Linked DNA regions of Butyrivibrio fibrisolvens. The protein of the gene in region 2 interacts with the protein of the main gene of each other region in a pairwise test. Links are inferred from orthologs where the notes say so. Each region holds a gene or a part of one and is shown on either strand. Other genes may lie near its edges. The genes, in order: I7804_RS09395 and recJ.

Region 1 (11,152 bases), 440 kb from region 2 along the record:
GATTACCATGAAGTGCATAATTGATTAGAAAATGATTGATAGTGATTATAATAGTCATGAGAAAAGACATACCGGCGGCTGCCAGATACAGGCTTCCCTGAACACCAACAACCAGGTATACGTCAAAATCCTGCTCACTCCAAAGCTTCCCCAGAACAAGATAAGCTTCCTGATACATAAAGCAAAAGAGAACGCCGCCCATAAGCCCTTTGGCAACGTCCCAGTTGTAATGACGGAACGCAAAGAACATGGCAATGGTCGTTACGAGCTTTATCGTAATCTCAAATATAGTCAGATAACTTCCGCCCTGAAGACATAACAAAGCAAAAGAAGCTATGCTTGTAAGTACAGCTAACAAGCATGCGACCGCCATCATATTTTCATTTAAGAAGATGGATTCAGAACTTTTTCCTTTTATCATTGCTGCCTCGTATGGTTTTGGATTTTGAAAAAACGATAATTGTATACCTAACATATTTTATCAAAAGTATATAAAGGATAATAGTCATAATAGGGACAATTCAGTTTGACCCTGCTATTATTTTATTATACTTAATAATATAATGGCTTTATAAGATAAAATGAATATTGCACGAATAAAAATGCATAATACATTCAGAAATATACATTTTAGAACTTGCATTGCTATAGTTAATGTGGTAAAGTAGCATTCATAACATGTATAAATATACAGGAGGAATTCATATGGCACAACTTTGGGGTGGCCGTTTTCAAGGTAAAACAGACCAGCTTGCCTGGGATTTTAATGCATCTATATCTTTTGATAAAAGGCTCTTGGAGGCAGATGTACGAGGCTCCAGAGCTCATGTAACAATGCTTGCCAAACAGGGAATCATCACAGATGAAGATAAAGAGGCTATCTTCAAGGGGCTTGACTCTATCATGGCAGATGTTGAGAGCGGTAAGCTTTCTATAACTACTGAATATGAAGATGTACACAGCTTTATAGAAGCTAATCTCATAGACAGGATAGGCGATGCCGGCAAGAAGATGCATACAGGGCGTAGCCGTAACGACCAGGTTGCGCTTGATATGAGACTTTATACAAGAGATAAGGTTAAAGAGACGCAGGAACTTATTATCGATATGCTCAAAACTCTTCTTGATCTTCAAAAAGAGCATATTGATACCTACATGCCAGGCTTTACACACCTTCAGAAGGCGCAGCCTCTTACACTTGCCCATCATCTTGGTGCGTATTTTGAGATGTTCAAGCGTGATGCCCTCCGTATGAAGGATATCTATAAGAGAATGAATTATTGTCCTTTAGGATCAGGCGCTCTTGCAGGTACTACTTATGATCTGGACAGAGAGTATACAGCAAAGCTCCTTGACTTTGATGGCCCTACTCTTAACAGTATGGACTCTGTAGCAGACAGAGATTATCTTCTTGAGTATATGTCTGCGCTTGCTATCATGCAGATGCACCTTTCAAGATTCTCAGAGGAAGTTATCATCTGGAACTCTAATGAGTATCAGTTCGTGACTATAGATGATGCCTACTCTACAGGCAGCAGTATCATGCCTCAAAAGAAGAACCCTGATATAGCTGAGCTTGTACGCGGTAAGACAGGCAGGATCTACGGAGATCTCATGAGTCTTCTTACTACCATGAAGGGTATACCTCTTGCATACAACAAGGATATGCAGGAAGACAAAGAGGTAGCATTTGATGCGATGGACAATGCCTTAAACTGCCTGATTCTTTTTACAGATATGCTTAGAACCCTTAAGTTCAACAAAGAGGTCATGCAAAAGAGTGCGATGAACGGATTTACAAATGCAACTGATGCAGCAGATTATCTGGTTGTTAAGGGTGTTCCTTTCAGGGATGCACATTCTGTTATAGGTAGGATCGTACTTCACTGTATAGATAAGGGATGTGCTATTGATGATCTTGATATAGATACGCTTAAGTCTTTTGATGAACATTTCGATAATGATATATACGAAGCAATATCTCTTAAGACCTGTGTTGAAAAGAGACTTACCATCGGAGCTCCCGGTATAAGTGCTATGGAGAAAGTCATTGCAGTCAATGAGAAGTTCATTGAAGACTATAAGATTTGAAATAAGTTTGTGGCTAAAAATATATAAGAGAAATATATACAAGAAAAATATATACAAGAACTATATGTAAGAACACTGTTTTTATGCAAAGATATATAAAAGTTTTTGACTATATGGTAAAAAATGTATATTTTATCTCTTTTCACAGAGAAAAAAATAAGATTATAATAAACAGCAAATTAACGCGCTAAAGTACGGGACGCGTAAAAGCATTGGAAGAGGAGCATTATTATGAGTGAAAAGTTGAAAGTGGCAGTCCTTGGTGCAACAGGTATGGTAGGTCAGAGATTCATCTCTATTCTTTCAGATCATCCATGGTTTGAAGTTACTACAGTTGCAGCCAGCCCCAGAAGTGCAGGTAAGACTTATGAAGAGAGCGTCGGAGACAGATGGAAGATGGATGATCCGATGCCGGAAGCAGTTAAGAATCTTGTAATTAAGGATGTAACAGACGTTAAGGGCGTTGCATCTGATGTTGATTTCGTTCTGTCAGCTGTTAACATGAGCAAGGATGAGATCAAGGCTATAGAAGAGGAGTATGCTAAAACTGAGACTCCTGTTATCTCTAACAATTCAGCTCACCGCTGGACACCTGATGTTCCTATGATCGTACCTGAGATCAACCCTCAGCACAGCGATGTCATCGAATATCAGAAAAAGCGTCTTGGTACTACAAGAGGCTTCATCGCAGTTAAGCCCAACTGTTCTATCCAGAGCTATACACCTGCTCTTGCTGCATGGAAAGAGTATGGCCCTTATGAAGTTGTAGCTACAACATACCAGGCTATCTCAGGTGCAGGTAAGAACTTCAAAGAGTGGCCTGAAATGGTTGGCAACATCATTCCATTCATCTCAGGAGAAGAAGAGAAGTCAGAGCTTGAGCCTCTTAGAATCTTCGGTCATATCGAAAATGGTGTGATAGTTCCTGCTGAGAGCCCTGTTATCACAACACAGTGCATCCGTGTTCCTGTTCTTTATGGTCACACAGCAGCTGCTTTTGTAAGATTCAAGAAGGAAGCTACTAAGGAAGAACTTATTGAGAAGCTTGTTTCATTTACAGGTAAGCCTCAGGAACTTGGCCTTCCATCTGCTCCTAAGCAGTTCATCCAGTACCTTGAAGATGACAATCGTCCTCAGGTTGCGCTTGATGTTAATTATGAAGGCGGTATGGGTGTGTCTATCGGAAGACTTCGTAAGGACAGCGTATATGACTGGAAGTTCGTAGGTCTTTCACATAACACTCTCAGAGGAGCAGCAGGCGGCGCTGTAGAGTGCGCTGAGCTTATGAAGGCTCTTGGATATATTCAGGCCAAGTAATTGAAAGAGTTTCTATCGCGGGATTTTGCGGCTGATTGTAGTCTGAAAGCCTCTGATATAGATAAAAGAAGAATTCTTAATTTATTATAAAAACTATTATAGAATTCTACTGAGATTTGTTTTATAATAAGCGTTGGTGTTGACACTTTCCTGATGCCTTGGGATGAGGGGGCGACTAGGGATAGATGACTTCACTGACGCTTATTCTATTGGGAGGAATCTTATAATGATTACTTTACAGATCCTAATTGCAGCCTTGGTTGCAGAATTGCCTTTTTCAGGTAATACTTTCAGTGTTTGGGATATAGCCCTTATCGGACTTATTACCATAATAGGCAGATTGTTATGTACTAAACTTCTCAAGGTTCATGGCCTTGCGAATGCAATTTCTTTTAACCTTTCACTTATCACAGCATCAGTGCCGATGATCCATTATATCTGGTGGCATGCAGCTAATGGAGCAGAGTATTCTACAGCTTCTAACGTATGGATGCTGATCCTGTGCGGTATCATCTGGCTCCTTTTCTGGAGACTTATCAATCCTTGGTACTATACTAAGGTTGACGGTTCATATGTTGCTATGAACTTTATTCCATATTTTGAGAACAGCGTAGTTCTTCGCGCTGTATGCGGAGTTATCCAGCTCCTTCCTATGACAATATTTGTAGCTTTCGTATGGTATGGATTTGCAGGACACTTCAGCCCTAAGGCTATTGCAGGTCTTGTACTTGCCAATGTTGTATGGGTAGCTGCATTCCTTTATCTTGTAGCAAGAGATTACAAGAAGCACCCTGAAGCTGTGATCGAGACAGTTAAGGATCCATATTCAGATCACGTTGAGAACGAGACAGAGTCCCGTTTTGAAGTTAAGCTTTCTGCTAAGAACTACAGACTCTTTACAATCTGTAAGGTAGTAGTACTCTATGCAGCATTCTGCCTTGACGGTCTGTACTATGACAGAATTCATAATGACCTGAATGAGGCATTCTCACATACAGTAGGTATCCCGTTCCTTATCTCTGTACTTGCTGTACTTGCAGCTTATCTCTTACAGGAGAGACTTAGCCTTCGTCTTATTGTTAACAAGAACCGCTTTGGTATCCACAAGATCTTCAGCTTTGGTGAAGTTGTAGATGAGAAGGATATGGTTGACTACGAGATATCAGGCAAGAATGCAAACTCTATTGCACTTACATATTTCAATGACAACAATAACAAAATGATCCGTTTCGATGGCGCATATGACAATGTATCTACGCTCAAGAACTACATCGTAGAAGAGACAGCTATCGAGAGATATACACCTAAGACTCCTGCTCAGAAGAAAGAAGAGCTTGAAGCTCGCAGAGCACAGAAGGCAGCTCAGAGAGAAGAAAAGAAGAGAACAGCTCCTGAAAGAAAGGAAGCTAAGAAAGCCAAGAAGCTTGCTGAAAAGGAAAAGAAATCAGCAGAAAGAGAGCTTTCCAAAGAAAGAAATAAGATTGAAAAAGAGGCAAGACAAAAGCACGAAGAAAGAGAAAAACTTGCTAAGAAGAGAAAAGCTGAAAGAGATAAAAAACGTGCAGAAGAAGCAGCTTCTAAGAAAAAAGATGTCGAAGAAGAGACTAAGGCTAAGAAAAATGCCTGATAAGGGATTTGCCTAACCTGCAATGTAAAGGTCATGCCCGGCGGCATGACCTTTTTTAAACGAAAAAACCGCTTTTTTAGGAGGTCTAATGTCAAAAAGCGTTTATATAGCGGAGAAACCAAGTGTAGCTCAGGCTTTTGGAGCTGCTCTTGAGCACGCTGATAACGAAAAATACAGAAAAGCAGACGGATACTGGGAATCAGACAATTCTATCATAACCTGGTGCGTAGGACATCTTGTCACAATGAGTTATCCGGAAGTCTATGATGAGAAGTACAAGAAGTGGCAGATGGATACACTTCCTTTCATTCCGGAAGAATTCAAATACGAAGTTATACCAAGCGTACGCAAGCAGTTCAATATTGTAAGCGGCATACTTAACCGTGCTGATGTTGATACTATATACATCTGCACTGACTCGGGACGAGAGGGTGAGTATATATACAGACTTGTTGACCGCCAGGCCGGTGTAAAGGATAAGACCAGGAAGCGTGTCTGGATCGACTCTCAGACAGAAGAGGAGATCATCAGAGGTATCAGAGAAGCCAAGGATGACTCAGCATATGATAATCTTGGATCGGCAGCTTATCTTCGCGCCAAGGAAGATTATCTTATGGGTATCAACTTCTCAAGAGCTCTGACACTTAGATATGGCTATAATATCAAGACATATCTGGGCGCTGATAAGGGAGTTGTATCTGTAGGACGAGTTATGACCTGTGTTCTGGGCATAGTTGTTGACAGAGAGCGTGAGATCAGGAACTTCGTCAAGACATCTTTCTATAAAGTCAATGCTGCCCTTGCTATAGGTGACAGGAATCCGGATGCTGAGTGGAAAGTTCAGCCTGAGAGTAAGTATGATCAGTCCCCGGCTCTTTATTCTGAAAAGGGCTTTAAGAAAAAAGAAGATGCTGATGCTCTCATAGAACTGTGCAAACAATCTGCCGATCCTCTTGAACTTACTGTAGCAAAAGCTGAGAAAAAGAAAGAAACCAAGAATGCACCGCTTCTTTATAACCTTGCGGAACTTCAGAATGACTGTTCCAGATTCTTCAAGATCAATCCTGATGAGACACTTGCTGTAGCTCAGGAACTATATGAGAAGAAGCTTACAACTTATCCAAGAACAGATGCCAGAGTATTATCATCTGCTATCTGTAAGGTAATAGATAAGAATATATCAGGTCTTACCAATTATCCTCAGGCAGGTGTGTATGCTAAGTCGATCCTGCAGCACGAGTCATATAAAGGTATAGCCAAGACCAGGTACTGCGATGATAAGGCGATAACCGATCACTATGCTATCATACCTACAGGCCAGGGCTTATCTGCACTTTCCGGATGCTCTGCTACTACACAAAAGGTATACGAGATCATTGTAAGAAGATTCCTTGCTATATTCTTCCCGGCTGCTCAGTATCAGAAGGTTGCGCTTGATCTTGAACTTCAGCTCAGTCAGTCCAAGGAATTGCCCGGAGGTGAGAGCGTTCCATACAAAGAGCACTTCTACAGTAACTTCAAGGTTCTATCTTCAAAGGGCTATCTTCATGTGATGGATTATTCTTTCTTTAAGAAAAAAGAAAAAGACAGTGAGGGTGAAAACAGTGCTGAAAATGAAGAGCAGATGACGGATGAAGCTTTCTTTGAAGAACTTCAGAAGATCAGAAAGGGAAGTAAGATCCCTGTATCCGGAATGTCTGTAAAGGAAGGTGAGACAGCTCCGCCTAAGCGCTATAATTCAGGAACCATGATCCTTACAATGGAGAATGCAGGACAGTTTATAGAAGATGAAGAATTAAGATCCCAGATCAAGGGAAGCGGAATCGGAACATCAGCAACACGTGCCGGTATCCTTACCAAGCTTTTTGCCATCAAGTATCTGAATCTTAACAAGAAGACGCAGATCATAACACCTACGCAGCTGGGCGAGATGGTATATGAGACAGTAGCTATATCAATGAAGCCTATGCTCAATCCTGCACTTACCGCGTCCTGGGAGAAAGGACTTACAGGAGTTGCAGAAGGTGCTATTTCTGAAAAAGAATACATGGACAAGCTGGACGACTTCGTATCAAGAAGAACCAATCAGGTCAAAGAGAACAATTACAAGAACCAGCTGATGCAAAGGTTCAGGACGATAGATCAGTACTATCCTGAAGCTAAGAAGTCATCGGGTTCGAAAGCATCAGGTGCTAAAGGATCTGGTGATAAAGCTAAGACATCATCTGGGAAAAACAGTTGAAATGGTTCTAAAAAAGCAATAACATTAAACAGCAATAAAAAATTAGAAAAGGCATTGAATACTTAATATTGAATATAAAATAATAAATTTGTTTTTATCAATGCAGGAGGAACTATTATGTTAGAAGCATATACTATTAAAAATATGTACGATTTAAATGAAACTATAGCAGCAGATCTTTTTGAGGGAGCTACATATCCTTGGGAAGTTCTCTCTAAGATCAAGGACTTCATAGCTGAGCTTGGTCCAAAGCTTCCTAAGGACAAGTTCGAGCAAAGAGGAGAGCATGTATGGGTAGCTAAGAGTGCTACAGTATTTGACTCAGCATATCTTGGAGACTATTGTATCATCGATGAAGATGCTGAAGTCCGCCAGTGCGCTTTCATTAGAGGTAATGCTATCGTGGGCAAGGGAGCTGTAGTAGGCAACTCTACTGAGCTTAAGAACGTAGTCCTTTTTAACAAGGTTCAGGTTCCTCATTACAACTATGTTGGAGACTCTGTCCTTGGAAACTACGCACATATGGGCGCAGGTTCTATCACATCCAATGTTAAGAGTGACAAGAAGCTTGTTGTAGTCAAGGATACAGCATCTGATGATAAGTGCGAGACAGGTCTTAAGAAGTTTGGTGCTATGCTAGGCGATCATGTAGAAGTTGGCTGTAACAGCGTACTTAACCCAGGTACCTGCATCGGAAGATGGTCCAATATCTATCCTACAAGCTGCGTGCGTGGATGCATTCCGGATCATCATATCTACAAGAATCAGGACAACATCGTGCCCAAGCATGACTAATACTATCTGCCTTGGTGACGATATGAGATATTAGGCAGTATTTATGCATAGCTTATATTTGTAATGTATAAAAAGCTGTTAAAAAAATATCATTCCCCATTGAAATTAAAGAGATTATATGCAAAAATAGGATTGGTGCTTGGCAGACACCAATCTATTTTTTTATTCGGTAGTAAGTAATGAAAGTTACTTTACAATACGAAAGGAGATTTTACATGATTTACTCAACAGAGGTAAAAAACATGTGCCCTGTAACTCAAGGGGTACACCATGGCGCAGCTCCCATTCCGGAAGAGGCTAAGTGGGTTAAGTCAAAAGAAATAAAGGACATCTCAGGCTATACACATGGTATCGGCTGGTGTGCTCCTCAGCAGGGCTGCTGTAAGCTTTCCCTTAACGTTAAGGAAGGTATCATTCAGGAGGCACTTGTAGAGACTATCGGATGTTCAGGTATGACACATTCTGCAGCTATGGCTTCAGAAATTCTTCCTGGCCTTACAGTTCTTGAAGCTCTTAACACAGACCTTGTTTGTGATGCTATTAATACAGCTATGAGAGAGCTCTTCCTTCAGATCGTTTATGGTAGATCACAGTCTGCATTCTCTGAAGACGGACTTCAGATCGGTGCAGGTCTTGAAGACCTTGGTAAGGGTAACCGTTCAATGGTTGGTACAACATACGGTACTCTTGAGAAGGGACCTCGTTACCTTGAGCTCACAGATGGTTACATTACAGATATCGCTCTTGATGAGAACGATGAGATCATCGGATACAAGTATGTTAACTTTGGTAAGATGATGGACTTCATCAAAGCTGGTGATGATGCCAACACAGCTCTTGAGAAGGCTAAAGGACAGTATGGACGTGTTGCTGATGCAGTTCGTTGCATTGATCCTAGACACGAGTAATTATAGGTAAGGAGGAATATAATAATGGCTTTATTTGAATCATATGAAAGAAGAGAGCCCCAGATCCTGGCTTGCCTTAAGGAGTATGGAATCTCTTCAATAGAAGAATGTAGAGATATTTGCATGAATGCTGGTATCGATGTTTACAAGCTCATCGAAGGCATTCAGCCAATTTGTTTTGAGAACGCTAAGTGGGCTTACACAGTAGGTGCTGCTATCGCTATCAAGAAGAACTGCCGTAAGGCTGCTGATGCTGCTGCAGCAATCGGTATCGGTCTTCAGGCTTTCTGTATCCCTGGATCAGTTGCTGATCGTCGTAAGGTAGGTCTTGGCCATGGTAACCTTGGTAAGATGCTCCTTGAAGAGGACACAGAGTGCTTCGCATTCCTTGCTGGTCACGAGTCATTCGCAGCAGCTGAGGGTGCTATCGGTATCGCTGAGAAGGCTAACAAGGTTCGTAAAAAGCCTCTTCGCGTTATCCTTAACGGTCTTGGAAAAGACGCTGCACAGATCATTTCTCGTATCAACGGTTTCACATATGTAGAGACTGAGTACGATTACTACACAGGTGAGGTTAAGGAAGTATTCAGAAAGTGCTACTCTAAGGATGCTAACTCTCCTCGTGCAAAGGTTAACTGCTACGGCGCTAACGACGTACAGGAAGGCGTTGCTATCATGTGGAAGGAGAACGTTGACGTATCTATCACAGGTAACTCAACTAACCCTACAAGATTCCAGCACCCAGTTGCAGGTACATACAAGAAAGAGCGTATTGAAGCTGGTAAGAAGTACTTCTCAGTTGCTTCAGGTGGTGGTACAGGTCGTACACTTCACCCAGATAACATGGCTGCAGGTCCTGCTTCCTATGGTATGACAGATACTATGGGTCGTATGCACTCAGACGCTCAGTTCGCAGGTTCATCTTCAGTTCCTGCTCACGTTGAGATGATGGGTCTTATCGGCGCTGGTAACAACCCTATGGTTGGTATGACTGTTTCTACAGCTGTATCTATCGAAGAGGCTGCAAAGGCTGGTAAGTTCTAATTATCAAACATAAGTGTAAGTAATGAAGGCCGTCACACTGTTTTGGTGTGGCGGCTTTTTTTGCTAAATAACCAGGCTTTAAACATTTCAAAATGCAATTTACGGTTTGATGTGCATTTCGTCGTATCAAAGATGCATTCTGTCGTATCTGGTAATTAAGAAATTTGATTTACTTGTATAATAATTATGGCTTTGTTGCGACTGGGGAAAACTAAAAGACTCAGAGGACATAGATAAGTATTACTGTTGCAGTAAATGGTTTATTATTATATTTGTTTGGAGGAGATACGCATTGACTTATCAGGTAAGAGAATCAGCTGGATTTAAGATTTTTGATATTGTAGGAATGATGATCATCGGAGGCTTTTCTATTGGAGGATACGGTTTTATTTTAAAATACCTAGTATTGGAATCAGCTATGGAATATGCGATATTTACAGGAATCAGCATCGCCTTTTTGGCGTTTATTGCATATTGTTTGTATCAATCTCTTTCCGATAAGAGAGTGGCAGTGACTGTTAATGAAAGGGATAGGTATTTTATCATCCAAAGGACTTTAGGAGCGCCTGAAACAGTATATGCCAATGAGATTACTGCCTGGTATGCCGATGTAATAACATATTTATCAAAAGGCGGTTTTAAGACCACCGATTGTATTACCATCAGGTATGGAGGTAGGAAGGTCAAAATCCCATATTATTTTGATAATTATGCAAGAATGGTCAATTCCCTTAAAAGGCTTGCAGGAAATCAGGCTCAGGGAGCACCAATAGATGAGAGCAAACTAAGTCCTGACAGTGCTATAGATTGTCTTGTAAAACAGCTCGATCCTGCAAAAACTTATGATTTTAACATAACTTATGTAACTGACTGTGCTTTTATAGGATTCAGACCTGATCATCATAAGGCTACAGCCTTGTTATACAGGCAGAATGGCAGAACTCTTCAGGAGTCATTCTTTACTTATCTTTGTTCACGTTTCGACGAGTGGGATGAAGATCTGGCAAGACAGCTAAGAGAGGTGAATTTTAATATCCGTCCTGTAAATGGTGGCTTTCCTGAGATGATCAGCTATGAGTCGCCAAAGGCAAGAAAGAAAAAAAGAGATGTTCAGGAACATGCTGAGGG
Region 2 (11,170 bases):
ACATCGCAGTGCGGGCATTTAAACACATGTCCGCAGCTTCTGCAGGATACAAATCCGGCAAGTCCCCTTCTGTTTATGAAGAGCATAAGCTGTTCATGTCTTTGGAGCCTATCCTCTATTCCCTCTCTAAGACTTCTTGAAAAAATAGACCTGTTACCGCTTCTAAGCTCATCTCTTAGATCAACGCATTCTACTTCAGGAAGTGTTCCGCCGGTAAGTCTTTTGGTGAGTTCAAATAGTTCGAATTCACCTGTAATAGCTTTGTAATAAGCTTCAAGAGAAGGCGTCGCACTTCCAAGTACTACGCTTGCGCCTCCTTTGACAAGTCTTGCCAGCTCTATAGCAGCTTCCCTTGCATGATACTTTGGCATCTGCTCCGATTTATATGCAGGCTCATGTTCCTCATCTATTATTATAAGCCCAAGATTACTAAATGGAGTAAAAAGAGCTGAACGAGGACCTATTATAATATCAAGCTGTCCGTTTCTTGCCCTTTCAAACTGATCAAATTTTTCACCCGGTGAAAGAGTCGAATTCATAACTGATACTCTGTCTCCAAAGTGACGATAAAATCTCATCAGGGTCTGATAGGTCAGTGAGATTTCAGGAATCAGAACTATCGCCTGCTTGCCACGCTCTATGATCTTTTCGATCAAACGAATATAGACTTCAGTTTTACCGCTTCCTGTGATCCCATGAAGCAGATAGGTCTTCCTGATATTGTCATCATAATCATTCATGACCTTATCAACTACGTATTGTTGCTCATCCGAAAGATTCAGCTTCTTTGCTGTTACTTCACTTATGTTTACAGGATTCCTGTAATATTCTTCTTCTGTTACGCTTATAATGCCTTTATCCTTAAGGCTTCTGATCGTAGCAGCAGAAATGTTGAGTTTACCTGTTACAAGCTCATAAGGTATCCTTTCACCAGGCTCCGACAAAAGCTCAGAAAGGAGCCTTTCCTGCGCTTTCCTGTTTTTGGACTTGCATTCATAAAAATACTCTCTAGCCTCACGCTCAGCCATTTTTAGCGATATATATTTATGCTTTAGAGCGGCCTGCTTCTTATGTGCAGGAAGTACTGTCTTAAGAGCTGCATACATGGTAGAGCCATACCTTTGCTTCATCCATACAGCAAGTTTTATAAACACATCCTCTGCCGGCAGATTCTCAGTAGCAATACCTTTTATCTCCTTGATCTTATCAGGATCAAAATCTGCTGTGTCCGTTAGCTCCATAACATAACCTGTACGTACATTATTGCCTCTTCCAAAAGGTACAAGTACGCAGGTTCCTATATCTATACTTCCGCGAAGATGATCGGGAATCTTATAACAGAAGGTTCTGTCGACCTGTTCATGAGATATATCTATTATTATTTTAGCAAATATCAGATTAGATTCTGTTGGAATATCCATTATAACCTCATGTATTCAAATTAATCTTTTGAGTCGAATTCATTATATGACTCATATAAAAGCCGAATTTATTATATCAGACACCAGGACATCTTACTTACATAATTTCACAAAAAGAATCTATTGTAGAATATAGCGCAGTGTACTGACTCATTCATTTTAATCAAATACGAAAAAACATCGCACTAAATAAATCTTCTGGAATTATAAGTTTGAAAGTGTTCCACTTTCAAACCCAAATTGGTGTCGCGAACTCCACCAATTTGAACCATTAGTCACTCGCTTTGCTCGCGACATGAGGTTAAAAAATGGAGAAACAGGATCTTTTTTCCTGCTCTCCATTTATAAGAATTGTATAAAGCTTTTTTAAAGACTCCCCCAAATGCCTTGTGTCAGTTATTTAATACTTTCATAGGGTATTGGATAAATGGCAAGTGGCATTTTCATAAGTAGTTAGTTGTAATACACTTATAAGCTGCGCTCTTTCATTATATCAGCTATAAGATCTCTCTCATCCATGGGATACTTGACTCCCTTGATCTCCTGATAATCTTCATGACCTTTACCTGCCAGAATGATGATATCACCCTTCTGGGCATTATCTATTGCATAAGCGATAGCTTCTTTTCTATCAGGGATCTCAACATACTTACCATCAGTCTTCTTCATACCTGTCTCAATATCATGAATGATATCAAGAGGCTCTTCAAACCGTGGATTATCAGAAGTAATGATAGTAAGATCAGCTAATCTGCCACTGACTTCACCCATCTCATAGCGACGAAGCTTGGATCTGTTGCCGCCACATCCAAATAGACATACAAGCCTGTTAGGGCGATAATCCTTAAGTGTTGACAGAAGACTCTTAAGTGCCATTGCATTGTGAGCATAGTCGATCATGAGAGTAAAATCATCTGATACCTTGACCATCTCGATACGACCTTTGACTTTTGCATTCTTAAGAGCACTTGTTATCTCTTCATCAGTGCAGCCAAAATGTCTGGCAACTGCTATTGCGCATAGCGCATTATAAACTGAGAATTTACCAGGTGTACGAACTTCTGCATGAAGCTCTATAAGTCCCTCTGTATCAAAGAATACTCCAAGCTGTCCCGGTTTTCTGATATATGCAAGGTTGATAGCTCTAAGGTCAGATTTTTCAGAGAATCCAAAGGTTTCAAGCTTGCAGGTATGACCTTCAACAACCTTCTCCATGTGCTCATCATCTGCATTAGCAATACCAACTTTACATTGCTTAAACAAAAGGCCCTTGCAGTGCATATAGTCTTCAAAATCCTTATGTTCATTAGGGCCGATATGATCAGGTTCTATGTTAGTGAAAAGTCCAAGGTCATATACAAATCCCTGACTTCTGTACTGCATAAGCGCCTGAGATGATACTTCCATAACAAGGCTATCACATCCTTCATCTACCATCTGTCTCATGTACTCCTGAAGATCATATGATTCCGGAGTTGTATTCTTGGCAGGAATATGTTTATCTCCTATTATAACTTCAATAGTTCCGATAAGACCTACTTTATGACCTGCATTTTCAAGCATACTCTTTATAAGATATGTTGTAGTAGTCTTACCTTTAGTACCTGTTATACCTATTGTTTTAAGGCTCTGTGCAGGATTTCCAAACCATGCTGCTGAAATAAATGCCATTGCATATCTAGTGTCCTTAACTTTGATCACAGGCATTGTGCAACCGTCCGGAAGTTCCACATCATCCTGTACAAGGATCGCTGCAGCTTTTTTATCAGCAGCCTCTTTTGAAACACTATGACCGTCAAAGTTTGCTCCCTTTATGCACATAAAGAAGCAACCTTCTTCAATTTTTTTAGAATTATTTACAACTGACTTTATCTCTATATCAGAGATATCAGCTTCCCTTCCGGTATTACCTTCATATGCTTTATATTCTAATTTAGAAAGCAAACTCTCAAGCTTCATAAGTGTATCTCCTATTTTTGTTATTGTTATCTTGCAGCCATTTTGTATTGATCAGCAGAAGTCTGTCATAACAATCTGCAAGCTCTCTCTACCCTGCCATGTATTGATATCAGGATAATATGCTATATTCAGGACGATGTCCGTATTTACACTATTATTATATAACGCATCTATTATTGCATTTCCATATCGCTCTGTTAGGAAATCGTGCCATTTTTCCATATTGCCAAAATATACCATTTCGTATTCTCTGCCATCAGCATCTAAAATCTTGTATTTGCCGCAGTTTTTATTCTTGCCCATAATGCGGCCTGATCTTATCCTTATATCACGCGCGGCAAAGGAAGGCTTATCATTACCATTACCAAAAGGCTCGAGGATATCGAACTCTTTGATAAGCGGAATGCTTAAATACTGAAGAGGAAGTATCATATCCAGATGCTTTACTTCTACGAAATCTTCTTCTGAAAGTGTACAGTTAGCATTGAGTCTTTGTCTGAGTTCTTCTATGTTATCAATTGCAAGAGATAACCCGGCAGCCATCTTGTGTCCACCGAATTTAGTAAATAGGTCTTTACATTCAGATAATTCTCTGAACATATCATAATTCTCTGTAGATCTTCCGCTTCCCTTTGCGCCTTCTTTGGCATTGGTAAGTACAATAGTAGGCCTTGAATACTTCTCTCTAACTCTTCCAGCAACTATTCCGGCTATAGACTCATGGAGATCCGGCTGATACAAAACTATGACTTTAGGTATATCTTTGCCATACTTATCCATCTCCTGCGTAGCAAGATCTACACCTTTTTGAGTCATGGTCTTCCTGCTATCATTAAGCGCTTTAAGATCTCCTGCAATATTAACTGCTGTCATCTCATTTGATGCTGTCAGAAGATCAAGTCCTCTCATAGCACTGTCAAGTCTTCCAGTTGCATTAAGGCAAGGACCTATCACAAAGCCAAGATGATAACCTGTCATCTTGCTTCCAAGAAGGCCATTGACATTAATAAGACTTCTAAGTCCCAGATTGTGAGAATTCTCCATCTGTCTAAGACCTTCTTTGACAAATACTCTGTTCTCATCTTCTATAGGCATGACATCACATACTGTTGAAAGAGCTGCAAATTCAAGCATCTCATTATAGAAATCTTCTACCATTAAAGGTGCATGATTCCATCCTGACTTTTCATATTGTTCAAAAAGAATCTGAATGAATTTATAAGCTACGACTCCTCCACATATCTCCTTAAATGTTACATTGCAGTCATGTCTCTTGGGATCTACGACTGCATCAGCCGGAGGAAGGATCTGTACTTCTTCATCACCTTCTTTAGATATCGGAACTTCATGATGATCAGTCACAACTATTGTAAGACCCAGCTCTTTGGCTAAAGCTACCTCATTATATGCAGCTATACCATTATCGCAAGTAATTATAGTATCGATATTGTCATCTACAGCTTCTCTAACAAGCCTTTCGTTAAGACCATATCCGTCTTTGATCCTATCCGGAAGCCTGTAGTCTATAATCGTTTCAGTTGCACTGGAAGCTTTAGAACCCTTTGCAGCAAAGTTAAGACCAGCCCATAGAATATAGGAAGAACATATTCCATCCACATCATAGTCACCGATAATTCTGATCTTACATCCGGCATCAATCCTGTCCCTCATAATACATGCAGCCTTTTCTATATCAGTAAGATCATGGGCATCCCTTAAGTCTTCACGCCCTCCAAAAAGATATCTTCTGATATCTTCCAGATCAACCAGCCCTCGATTCCTTAACAGTCTGGCTGTAATAGGACTTATATTAAAGTCTTTTGCTATTTTATTAAAATCAGCCTTCTTAGCTGCAATCATCCATTTTGACATTTATAAAGCACCCTTTTTAATATTCTTAAAAATAGATATATGATTCAGACTTCATGTTAAGCAATAGTATAGATATATGATTCAGACTTCATGCTAAGCAATACAATAGATATATGATTCAAACTTCATGCCAAGCAATAAAATAGACTGCAGAAAGCTCTAACTTCCTGCAGTCTGAATAGTTTTCTAAAAAGATTAAGCCTTTTCTACACTTTTCTTCTTCATAGAGAACCAAAGCTGTGATGCAATGCAGATAGAAGAATATGTACCACTTACTACACCAACCATAAGAGGAAGTGCGAAGGTCTTAATATCCTGAACACCTACTACATACAGGCAAAGTACCATGATGAATGTTGTGATAGATGTAAACAGTGATCTAGTAAGAGTCTGGTTAACAGATTCATTGACCAGCTCTTTAAGCTGCTCCTGATTACGAAGGCCATGCTGGTTCTCACGGATACGGTCAAATGTAACGATTGTATCGTTGATAGAGTAACCGATAATAGTAAGAACTACAGCAATAAATGTGCTTCCAACTTCAAGTCTTGTGAATGCATAGCACATGATAACCATGATAGCATCGTGAGCAAGAGCGATGATGGCACTTGCACCAAAGCGAATATCTCTAAATCTGAAATAGATATAGATAAGCATAAGGATAAGAGCTATAACTGTTGCCCAGCTTGCATCACTTGTCATCTCATCACTTATTGTAGCACTGATTGTCTCGTATGTAACATCTGTTGCACCATAGGTTGTTGTAAGAAGTTCATTAACAGCCTGTGAAGCATCTGTTGAAAGAGACTGTGTCTTAAATACTACCTGATCCTGATCATTAACAATCTGATGTGATATTGACAGGTTCTTAAGGTTTGCATCTGCAGCAGATGCTGCTGAAATAATAGCTGGTTCAATTGAGCTTTCAAGATCTTCTACTGAAGGAGTCTTGCCATCTTCGAAAGTAACTGTTGTAGCTGTACCACCTACAAAGTCAATTGAATAGTTGAAAGCATGATTACCTGCTGTGTGATTATATACACATGTACCTATACCACATACGATTATAAGAACAGAAATCGCATAGAAGATATTCCTCTTAGATACAAAGTCAATCTTCTTAGGAGCTTTAGCCTTACCATAGAAAGATTCAGTCTTAAATCCAAGGTTATAAAGGAGTGCAGAAATTCCTCTTGTTACAAAAAGTGCTGTGAACATGGAAATAACTATACCAAGTGCAAGAGTTATAGCGAAACCTCTTACTGTACCTGTTCCACGAAGTCCAAGAACTCCGGCAGCAATAAGTGTTGTAATATTTCCATCAAGGATAGCTGAAAGAGCCTTGGAATATCCGGCTTTCATTGCCTTATCTACAGCGCTGCCGTTAGCAATTTCTTCTCTGATACGAGCAAATACAAGAACGTTAGCATCAACCGCCATACCGATTGAAAGAATGATACCTGCAATACCAGGAAGAGTAAGTGTTATATCAAATGCTGAAAGAAGTATTACCATGAAGCAGCAGTAAAAACCAAGAGCCATTGATGCTGCTACACCAAGGATCCTGAAGATGATGATCATAAACAGAACGATGAGAGCAAGACCAATGATAGCTGCAATCTTACTTGTATGAATAGCACTGGCACCAAGCTGAGCTCCTACGACATTAGCACGAAGTTCTGTAAGAGATACATCAAGTCCACCAATACGAATTGTAGATGCGAGGTTTTCTGCAGCTTCATATGAACTCATACCTGTGATTGAAGCCTTACCGTCTGATATAACAGCCTGCACTCTTGGAACACTAATAAATGCGCCATCATAGTAGATACCAATAGTCCATCCGTTAGCATAAGCTGCTTCTGTAGCTGTAGCGAACTTCTTAGCACCTTCAGATGTAAGTGTAAGCTCTACGATATACTCAGAACCTGTTCCAGAATTGTCAACACCGGCCTGTGCATCAGCAATATCTTCTCCTGAAAGAACGATATCTCCACTAGCTTGAAGAGACTCAACTGTTACACCATCAGAAAGCATATAGAATGCTGAGTATCCCATACCATAGGGATCATAATAGTTAGGAGTTCCCTGATCATTGTACTCACGAATGAAATACAGATTACCTGGTGTTGAAAGTGTTTCGAAAATCTCATCTGTAGCACCTGGAATCTCTACTGTGATACGATCAGAACCTTCTTTGTAAACAGAAGCTTCTGTAGTATTAAGTTCAGAAGCTACACGCTTTGAAAGCTTTGATACAGTATCATCCATCTCCTGAGTTGTAGGTGTTCCACCATTTTCACCGGCTACCTGGTAAGTAATGCTGACACCACCAGCTAGATCGAGACCGAAATTGATGTCGTGCATAGAGCCATCACGTGTTTCCCCAACTCCATGCCAGGCAACGTAGAACAATCCGACCAGTACAGCCAGTACAACAACTAATGGCAGTACTTGCTTTAACTTTTTCATTTTAATAACCTCCGTTAACCCACGTTTTTGGCATCTGCTTCTTCAGCAAGTGCCGCTTTTATCATAATCGCACATTCTATGCGCTTACGTTGAAGTTCACAACCTTCTTTATATACTGTGTTGATTTCTCCATTGAAATTATAGGCGTTAGCACTACATCCACCACTGCAATAGTATCTTGCAAAGCACTTCTGACACTCAGGTCTTGAGTATACGTTACTCTCTTTAAACTTCTGCTGAATATCAGTACGTTTGATTCCTTCAAAGACATTACCCATAATAAAATCTTCGTTACCTACGAACTGATGACAAGGATAGATGTCACCCCAAGGTGTAACGCCTACATATTCACAACCACTTCCACATCCTGAAAGACGCTTAGCTACGCAAGGTCCACCTGAAAGATCAATATTGAAGTGGAAGAAATTGAATCCTTTACCTTCTTTGCGATACTGAAGGTAAATCTTTGCAAGCTTATCATACTCTTCCTTAAGCTTTGGAAGATCTTCTTCTTTAATAGCATACCAATCTTCCGGCTTTGCAACTACAGGCTCCATTGAAATCTGCTTAAAGCCAAGATCTGCAAGATGCTTAACATCTTCAGAGAAATCAAGGTTGTTATGAGTAAATGTACCTCTAACGAAATATCTAAGCTGATGTCTGGACTCTGCAACTTTAAGATATTTAGGAACGATCACATCATACATTCCATGACCGGCAGCATTAGGTCTCATCTTGTCATTGACTTCCTTACGTCCATCAATCGAGAGAACTATATTACCCATCTCTTTGTTGCAATAATCAAGTATCTCCTGAGTAAGAAGAGTACCATTAGTCGTAATTGTGAATCTGAAATTCTTACCAGCTTCTTTTTCAATGCTACGGCCATACTCTACGATCTGTTTTACAACTTCCCAGTTCATAAGAGGCTCACCGCCAAAGAAATCAACCTCAAGGTTATGACGATTACCTGAATTCTTAACAAGGAAATCAAGTGCAGCCTTACCGACTTCAAATGTCATCATAGCCTTACGACCATGATATTCTCCCTCATCTGCAAAACAATATTTGCAACGAAGATTGCAATCATGCGCTATATTAAGGCATAAAGCTTTAATTACTGTATCGCGAGTCTTAAACTCTTCTACATAATTCTCATATATATCATCTGTATAAAGCTGTCCAGCCTGTCTTAATGAAAGGATCTCTTCTACAGCCTCTGCCACTTCGCTCTCAGGATATGTTGTACCCTTTATAATAATACTCTTGGATACTTCTTCAAGGAGCTCTTTACTAACTTCACCATTCTCTTCTTCATCAGGAATCTGAGCTGTACCAAACATTCCTTTGAGAATCTCTTCTACTGAAGGAATAAGATCATATACAATCTCATCAACTACATGAACACTGCCGCTGTTCACATCAAGAACGATGTTATAACCATTATTTTTAAATAAATGTACCATTAAATCTATAACTCTCTATCTACCAGTAAATAATATTAAAATTTAAAAACACAGAAAACAAGTATAGCAATATGCCTGTAATAAATTACTAGGAATATCGCTATACATGCTTACATAATCCCTTGAGATAATTGACGGATTACTGGGGTCCGATCATCCCCAAAAGGGAAACATCAGAATCTGAACCAATTGAATAGAAAAAAGGTTAGTTCTTAGCAAGCTGCTCACAGCTCTGATTACCAACTGTGCAAGATGTCTTACAAGCTGACTGACAAGATGTCTGGCATTCGCCGCATCCGCCCTTCTTCATAGACTCTTTAAGATTTCTTGTAGCAAGTGTCTTAACGTGCTTCATGGTATTTCCTCCCGATAAAATAAAATGAGATAATCTCATACGTTTAATAAGTATACCATAGTTTAGGTAGTGTGTAAAAAGGTTTTTGCCTATATTTATGCGCATTTGAGCAAAAAACATAGAATAGTAACAGACAAAAAAAAGCTCCATGCAATGCACAGAGCCTTGATCATTCCTTCAAAACCGAACACTGAATCTCCAAACTTTTCTTGACTTTTTTGGTTAAGTCCTCGACCTATTAGTACACATCAGCTGAGAATGTTACCACTCTTACACCTTGTGCCTATCAACCTCGTACTCTCCAAGGGGTCTTACCACTTGCGTGGGGATATCTCATCTTGAGGGGGCTTCACGCTTAGATGCCTTCAGCGTTTATCCCTGCCAGACTTGGCTACCCTGCCTTATGCGATTGCCTTCGCAGCAGATACACCAGCGGTCCGTCCATCCCGGTCCTCTCGTACTAAGGACAGCTCCTCTCAGATATCCTACGCCCGCGCCGGATAGGGACCGAACTGTCTCACGACGTTCTGAACCCAGCTCGCGTACCACTTTAATGGGCGAACAGCCCAACCCTTGGGACCTGCTACAGCCCCAGGATGTGATGAGCCGACATCGAGGTGCCAAACCACTCCGTCGATGTGAACTCTTGGGAGTGATAAGCCTGTTATCCCCAGGGTAGCTTTTATCCGTTGAGCGATGGCAATCCCACGTTCTGCCACCGGATCACTAAGTCCTACTTTCGTACCTGTTCCACCCGTCGGTGTCACAGTCAGGCTCCCTTATGCCTTTGCACTCTTCGGATGGTTTCCGTCCATCCTGAAGGAACCTTTGAGCGCCTCCGATACTCTTTCGGAGGCGACCGCCCCAGTCAAACTCCCCGCCAGACATTGTCCCCGGACCGGTTTCACGGTCCATGGTTAGAAATCCAGTACGGTAAGGGTGGTATCCCAACAGCGGCTCCTTTGCAACTGACGCCACAATCTCTTAGCCTCCCACCTATCCTGTACATACAATACCGGATCCCAGTATCAAGCTGGAGTAAAGCTCCATGGGGTCTTTCCGTCCTGGCGCGGGTAGCCAGCATCTTCACTGGCACTTCAATTTCACCGGATGCATTGCCGAGACAGTACTCAAATCATTACGCCTTTCGTGCGGGTCGGAACTTACCCGACAAGGAATTTCGCTACCTTAGGACCGTTATAGTTACGGCCGCCGTTTACTGGGGCTTAAATTCAAAGCTTCGATTGCTCTAACCTCTCCTCTTAACCTTCCAGCACCGGGCAGGCGTCAGCCCATATACTTCACCTTTCGGTTTCGCATAGACCTGTGTTTTTGCTAAACAGTTGCTTGAGCCTCTTCTCTGCGGCCCTCATATACTCATACATGAGGGCTACCCTTATCCCGAAGTTACGGGTACATTTTGCCGAGTTCCTTAGCAATGCTTCTTCCGTCGGCCTTAGGATTCTCTCCTCATCCACCTGTGTCGGTTTACGGTACGGGCAGATATCACACTATAGCGGCTTTTCTCGACAGGTCCTCCGGACACTTCACTACTTTATTTCGCTCCACGTCACACAGCTCGATCCTGAAAGGGGTTTTCTCCCTTTCCTCTTGCCATGCTTGCC

Evidence for each region.
Region 1: the proteins of recJ (region 2) and I7804_RS09395 interact in binary tests that used the Escherichia coli proteins (3 or more experiments, as listed by UniProt). The link is inferred for Butyrivibrio fibrisolvens from one-to-one orthologs.

Annotation. Positions count from the first base shown.
Region 1 is NZ_CP065800.1:2,277,798-2,288,949, forward strand. What follows is about bases 4,787-7,700. They hold I7804_RS09395 (DNA topoisomerase), read left to right. Parts: upstream 4,787-5,123; coding sequence 5,124-7,277; downstream 7,278-7,700. Other genes in these bases: I7804_RS09390 (hypothetical protein), read left to right, coding at 4,787-5,035; I7804_RS09400 (UDP-N-acetylglucosamine pyrophosphorylase), read left to right, coding at 7,395-7,700. In the rest of the region: I7804_RS09375 (hypothetical protein), read right to left, coding at 1-421; argH (argininosuccinate lyase), read left to right, coding at 706-2,091; asd (aspartate-semialdehyde dehydrogenase), read left to right, coding at 2,323-3,408; more of I7804_RS09390, read left to right, coding at 3,635-4,786; more of I7804_RS09400, read left to right, coding at 7,701-8,072; I7804_RS09405 (iron-sulfur cluster assembly scaffold protein), read left to right, coding at 8,288-8,980; I7804_RS09410 (GGGtGRT protein), read left to right, coding at 9,005-10,024; I7804_RS09415 (hypothetical protein), read left to right, coding at 10,317-11,152.
Region 2 is NZ_CP065800.1:1,839,693-1,850,862, reverse strand. The notes cover bases 2,843-5,774. They hold recJ (single-stranded-DNA-specific exonuclease RecJ), read right to left. Parts: upstream 5,253-5,774; coding sequence 3,432-5,252; downstream 2,843-3,431. Other genes in these bases: secD (protein translocase subunit SecD), read right to left, coding at 5,448-5,774; I7804_RS07620 (UDP-N-acetylmuramoyl-L-alanyl-D-glutamate--2,6-diaminopimelate ligase), read right to left, coding at 2,843-3,380. In the rest of the region: replication restart helicase PriA, read right to left, coding at 1-1,421; more of I7804_RS07620, read right to left, coding at 1,890-2,842; more of secD, read right to left, coding at 5,775-7,724; scfB (thioether cross-link-forming SCIFF peptide maturase), read right to left, coding at 7,739-9,190; scfA (six-cysteine ranthipeptide SCIFF), read right to left, coding at 9,396-9,545. UniProt on the Escherichia coli protein: Single-stranded-DNA-specific exonuclease.